DNA from 2 places in the Staphylococcus sp. aM genome. Region 1 is predicted to be linked to the other one. Evidence: predicted binding sites of a transcription regulator. Region 1 holds the regulator's gene; the other holds the start of a gene.
What was found. Region 1 encodes LexA, which represses DNA repair genes until DNA is damaged. Its sites were predicted from a motif close to CGAACATATGTTCG; they were not measured.
Positions count from the first base shown of each region.

Region 2: the regulator LexA is predicted to act here: its motif matches at 1,719-1,732, upstream of uvrB (excinuclease ABC subunit UvrB).

Region 1 covers NZ_CP121447.1:1,490,808-1,494,267, reverse strand. The annotation lists gene guaC (GMP reductase) at 1-82, shown strand, start outside; gene P7F85_RS07280 (CAP domain-containing protein) at 96-1,121, shown strand; gene lexA (transcriptional repressor LexA) at 1,314-1,937, opposite strand; gene sosA (DNA damage-induced cell division inhibitor SosA) at 2,080-2,313, shown strand; gene P7F85_RS07265 (DUF896 domain-containing protein) at 2,499-2,735, shown strand; gene tkt (transketolase) at 2,869-3,460, shown strand, end outside.
Region 2 covers NZ_CP121447.1:1,996,583-2,000,042, forward strand. The annotation lists gene uvrB (excinuclease ABC subunit UvrB) at 1-1,504, opposite strand, end outside; gene P7F85_RS09865 (CsbA family protein) at 1,836-2,063, opposite strand; gene P7F85_RS09870 (YfbR-like 5'-deoxynucleotidase) at 2,069-2,710, opposite strand; gene P7F85_RS09875 (COG3942 and LysM peptidoglycan-binding domain-containing protein) at 2,893-3,460, opposite strand, start outside.

The DNA.
Region 1 (3,460 bases):
GGGTGGAAAAGATTTAAAATCACTACGCACTGTAGATTATGTCATTGTTAGAAATTCAATTTTTAACGGAGATAGAGACTAGTATCTTATGGTAGGTGACTACAATTAAAAAGTTTCTCGTATTTTTTGTCGCATGTTTATGTTTAGTCATTTTTCTGCCATTGAATGAATGGAAACCACTAGAAAAAGTTCAATTAGAAGTTAGACAACAGATAGATCATTGGGCATTTGGAGATTCTAATGAAGAAGATATAAGTTTGGATGTTCCGAATAAACAAGAATTTGCCATAAATAATATTCAAATGAATATGTCAAAAAAAGAAGTGGAAGATAAATTAGGTAAAGCACGACGCATCACTTCTAATGAATATGGCACACATTGGTATACGTATTACGATGATGATTATAACCAATTCGTTATGATTAGTTATATTAAAGATAGAGTAAACGGTATGTACACTAATCAAAACTTAATCTCTTCGCAATCTAAAATAAAATATGCGACCCCTAAAAATAAGGTGAGAGATCGTTTAGGTAAACCTATTGATGAAATGAAAAAAGGGAATAAGCGGTTTGAAATACAAAACGATGAATATGACGTCTTTCACAAAAAGCATATATATACTACTGTCTTCTATGATAAACATGAACAGAATGGTGTCACAGCGTTATATCAAGTAAGTGATGAAATGGAAAATAGACTTCAAGAGCAATATGGTGCACCTTCTAAATCCTTGGAAAAAAGCTTTGAATTACAAGATTTTGATATTGTTAATGCAGAGAGAAAACAAAGACAATTATCAACGTTAAGTTATTCTAAATCCATTTCTAATACTGCTAGAAAGCATAGCAAAGATATGGTGGAAAATAATTATTTTGATCATACAGATTTAAAGAGGAAATCACCATTTGATCGATTGAAAGCAGATCACCATGACTTTAATGCCGCAGGTGAGAATCTAGCCTATGGACAACAAAATAGTATATACGCTCACGAAGGACTAATGAATTCATTAGGGCACAGAAAAAATATACTAAATGATAGCTTCTCAACTTTAGGCGTCGGCGTTGATTTTAATGATCAACGACAACCATATTGGACCGAAAATTATACTGGTTAATCGTTTAAAACAATATATGTTGGGGTACTAATTAGTTGTAAGGAAGTAGATAGAATGTCAACTAAATCAAAACAACAACCTGATATCTTAGAAAAAGTAAAAGAAGTTTTGAACAAGAATCAAAATAAAAAGGATTAGGCATGATGCCTAATCCTTTTTATATATATAGGGGGTTATGAGGATAAAATATGATTACATTTCTCTATATAAACCGATTACTTTTCCAACTACAATAACATTTTCTAAATAAATTGGATCCATCGTACTATTTTCGGGTTGCAATCTATAACGGTTCTTTTCTTTATAAAATCTTTTAACTGTCGCTTCATCGTCTTCTGTCATCGCAACAATAATATCGCCATTTTCTGCGATTGTTTGACTACGAACGATAACTTTATCGCCATCAAGAATACCCGCTTCAATCATACTGTCTCCAACAACATTTAAAATAAAAATATCGCTATTATGTGTGGAAGTTAAATGTTCAGGCAATGGAAAATATTCTTCAATATTTTCAACAGCAGTAATTGGAATACCTGCAGTTACTTTACCGATTACAGGAACATGAATTGTTTCTTCCATACTAATATTATCATTTAATTGTTCGCTAACAATTTCAATTGCTCTAGGTTTAGTAGGGTCACGTTTAATATAGCCTTTTTCTTCTAATCTTGATAAGTGACCATGAACAGTTGAACTTGAAGCCAATCCTACTGCTTCACCAATTTCTCGAACACTTGGTGGATACCCTTTTGATTGAACAATCTGCTTAATGTAATCATATATTTCACTTTGTCTTTTCGTTAATTCTCTCATATATAGGCACTCCCTAGTTTTATTTAAGTTTATTATAGCATCTCTAATAGTAAATAACAAACGTTTGTTCGTTAAAGTGTTGACATGGAACATCTGTTCTGTTAAATTATAAATACAAACAAACGTTCTAGGAGTGAGATTCATGTTAACAAAACAAACAAAGACATTTTTAACATATATAGCAGTATTTTTAGTATCTTGCCTTATCTTTTTAGTATTCTTCTTAAGTGTTAATCAAAGCGCACATTCAGAACAAACGTACGAAATGACAGATCATGAAATTCATCAGAATGCTAACCAAAATGAACATCAAACACCTAATAATAACGGGAACAGCGAACATAAATCTGGGTCTATGTTCGCATTAGCCCACTAAACACTAAAATAGAATAAAAAAGTAAAAGTGAGCGTAACGATTTGGTTATGCTCATTTTTTTGTTATATTCTATGGAAGGTTTATAAACGCTATATTATTATAAGAATATAAAAATATATGATATAAGGTTAGAAATTAACTATGGATATAATTGAACAATAATTGATATGAAAGTAGGAATTTGAATGTCTAAAAATGATTTAAATATTGATAGAATTAATGAATTAGCTAAAAAGAAGAAAGAACAAGGTTTAACCAACGAAGAAGCCAAAGAGCAATCTAAGTTGAGAAAACAATATCTTGATTCATTTAGAGAAGGGTTCAAAAAGCAATTAGAAAACACTAAAGTGATAGATCCAGAGGGTACTGATGTTACTCCTGAAAAATTAAAGAAAATTCATCAGAATAAGAAAGAAAAATAAGCGTGAAATTTTATCATTTTAGATTTATTTTAATAGAAAAACTGAGGGATTTTTCAGATTTTTCTTTATGAATTTATATTAAAATAAGTTATAATTAATTTGAGGTATTATTTGAAGAAGGGAAGAAAATATAATGTTTAATAAAGAAGATCAATTAGCAATCGATACGATTCGTGCTTTAAGTATCGATACAATAGAAAAAGCCAATTCAGGTCACCCTGGTTTACCAATGGGTGCAGCACCAATGGCATACACACTATGGACAAGACACCTAAATTTTAATCCCCAATCTAAAGATTATTTTAACAGAGATAGATTTGTATTATCTGCTGGACATGGTTCGGCGTTATTATATAGCTTATTACATGTATCTGGTAGCTTAGAAATGGATGAACTAAAACAATTTAGACAATGGGATTCTAAAACACCAGGTCATCCAGAATTCAGACATACTGATGGTGTAGAAGTAACAACGGGTCCACTAGGTCAAGGTTTTGCAATGTCTGTAGGTATGGCATTAGCAGAAAGTCATTTAGCAGGTAAATTTAATAAAGAAAATTACAATGTAGTTGATCATTATACGTATGTACTTGCGTCAGATGGCGACTTAATGGAAGGTATTTCACATGAGGCAGCTTCATTTGCCGGCCATAACCAATTAGACAAATTAATCGTTTTATATGATTCAAATGATATTTCATTAGATGGTGATTTAGACAAAGCAT
Region 2 (3,460 bases), 510 kb from region 1:
CAATTGCATCATAGGTACCCATACGTAAGTCTCTTATGATTTCTATTCTCTCGAGAGTTTTGATTTCCGAATGAAGATAATTAACTTTAATTCCTGCTTCTTTCATATATGTTGTTAAATCTTCACTCATTTTTTTAGTTAAAGTAGTAACCAGTACTCTTTCATTTTTATCAATTCTATCTTGAATTTCACTCAACAAGTCATCAATTTGATTTTCTGTTGGACGTACATCAATTTTTGGATCTAACAATCCAGTAGGTCGAATAATCTGCTCTACCATTTCATCGGTATGTTCTATTTCATAAGGTCCTGGTGTGGCAGATACATAGACTAATTGATTTGTTTTTTCTTCAAACTCTTCAAATTTTAAAGGTCTGTTGTCTAAAGCACTTGGCAATCTGAATCCATGATCAACTAAAACTTGCTTACGTGCTCTATCACCGTTATACATCCCCCTTACTTGAGGTAGTGTCACGTGTGATTCATCAATCATGATTAACCAATCATCGCCAAAGTAATCAAGCAATGTATATGGGGTAGAACCTAGTGGTCTTAACGTTAAATGTACAGAGTAGTTTTCAATACCTGAGCAGAACCCCATCTCACGCATCATTTCTAAGTCATAATTAGTTCTTTGTTCTAATCTCTGTGCTTCTAAAAGTTTATTTTCATCTCTTAACTCTTTTAAACGTTCTTCTAATTCTTTTTCAATTCTCTCGATTGCAACTTTCATCTTTTCTTCACGCGTAACGAAGTGGGATGCTGGGAAAATTGCAAAATGTTCACGTTCTCTTATAACTTCGCCTGTTAAATAATTCACTTCTCTAATACGATCGACTTCATCACCGAAAAATTCTACTCGAATACACATTTCTTCTCTTGAAGCAGGGAATATTTCAACCACATCGCCTCGTACTCTAAATGTACCACGTTGGAAGTCTATATCATTTCTAGTATATTGCACATCAACTAGTTTTCTTAGTAATTCGCTACGTTCCATTTCCATGCCCACACGCACACTGACAACCAAATCTTTATATTCTTCTGGATTACCCAAACCATAAATACAACTCACACTTGCTATGATAATAACATCATCTCTCTCAAACAATGCGCTCGTTGCTGAGTGTCTTAATTGGTCAATTTCATCATTAATAGACGCATCTTTTTCAATAAATGTATCTGTCGATGGTACGTAAGCTTCTGGCTGATAGTAATCGTAGTAACTCACGAAATATTCCACTCTATTTTCCGGGAAAAATTCTTTAAATTCACTATATAATTGTCCAGCCAATGTTTTGTTATGTGCAATAATCAAGGTTGGTTTACCTACTTGTTGTATTACATTACTCATCGTAAATGTTTTACCTGTTCCGGTTGCACCAAGTAGTGTTTGGTGTCTCTTACCTTCTTTAACACCTTTAACAATTTTCTTTATTGCTTCAGGTTGATCACCTTGAGGATCGAACTCTGAATTTAATTTGAATGGATAATGTTCAACCATTACTACATACGCCTCCTGTATTGTTTACAACTCAACTTTTATCACTCGAGATTAGTGAACTCATTTTTTTCTAAAGAATATCGTCACTAAATACGTTATTTACTTATTACTTTCCCTAGTTTACCTCTTGTCATACATCATTTTGATGATATCGTTAACGTAAATATTAGCACTGAATTTATTTTCTATTTTAACAAATCTCGAACATAAAATACAAACATTTGTTCGCTAACATTTTTATATTATAAGATAAATAAAAACAAACATAGCTTAGCAAACTATGCTTGTTTTATACACTTTATTTTCAATCCGTTTGTTTATTAATTGAGTTTTATTCTTCTCTCTTATGGAATTCTAGTTGATCTATGATTAAATAACCCGCTAATAATGATACAACATCAATAAATATAATCCATTCACTATGGAAAAAGCCTTTATATATTGAGGTCGCAATTAATATTAAAGTAACAGAGGTACCAATCCATTTGTTTTTAGTTACGACACTAAAAAGTACTATTAAAATACAAGGAAAAAATGCAGCACATGCATACCAAATCATTTATTTCACCTGTTTCTTTTATTAAGTATTGTCATCGTAGTTTCTCGTAATTCTGTTCTAGGAATGAAGTTTTCAGTTAGCATTTCAGGAATTACATTATCAATAAAATCTTGAACAGAAGCTAAATGATCGAATTGCATAATTGTTTCTAAACTCATTTCATATATTTCAAAAAACAAAGGTTCTGGGTTACGTTTTTGGATTTCACCAAATGTTTCATATAGTAAATCAATTTTATCCGCAACAGCAAGTACTTGTCCTTCTAATGAATCATCTTTACCTTCTTGTAGCCTTTGTCTATATATGTCACGGTATTGCTCAGGGATTTCTTCTTTAATAAAATTTTCTACCATTTCTTCTTCAACTTGTGAAAAAAGCATTTTCAATTCTCTACTTGCATACTTTACTGGCGTTTTAATATCACCTGTAAATACCTCTGCAAAATCGTGGTTTAGTGCTTTTTCATATAAGCTCTTCCAATCTATAACATTTCCATTATATTCTTCAACAGTGCCAAGATACTGAGCAATTTTTGTTACCTTAAACGAGTGTGCAGCCACATTATGCTCAAAATATTTAAATTTACCAGGCAACCTAATAAGCTTTTCCATGTCAGAGAGTCTTTTGTAATATTGATGTATGCCCATTCCGTGATGCCTCCTTCTTATTTAATCATAGATGATACTTAGTTTCATTATACCAATCAAAATCATGATTAAAAGTAATATCTTAATGGCGATTTCAACTTAGTTGATTAATATTAAATAAGCAGCAACGTAATAATATAAATTACGTTACTGCTATATATAACTTTAGTTTGTATTCAAATTTAATGAATGTAGTTATAGCTACCTGGATTTGTAATTGTTCTGTAAGATTTTACATTAAATCCACCGTTCCAGTTCATTTCAGAAACTGTAACTGTACCATTACTATTTACGCTTTCAACGACGCCTACATGGCCATAGCCACCCGAACCATTTGTACCAGGATTAGATTGGAAAACTGCACCTGCAACTGGAATATTATTCACTGTGAAACCAGCATTTCTAGCATTTACTGCCCAACTACCAGCATCCCCCCATAAACTTCCAATTGGTTTACCTAACTCTGCACGACGATTGAATGCATAATATGTGCAGTTGCCATAATTATATAAATTGCCAGAATTACTTACAGAATACAAACTAGCACCAGCCTCATTACTATATGATTGATTCGTTGTAACAGATGGTTGTGATGCCGTTTCACTTGTAACATCTACATATTGTTGACTTGCTGCTGATGTTGGTTCTCCAACATTATAATTGCTTGAATTATAAGTGGTATTGTTGACTTGATATTGTGTTTCATATGGAGAAACAGTAATGATATCCCCCGGAAAAATTAAAGGTGTA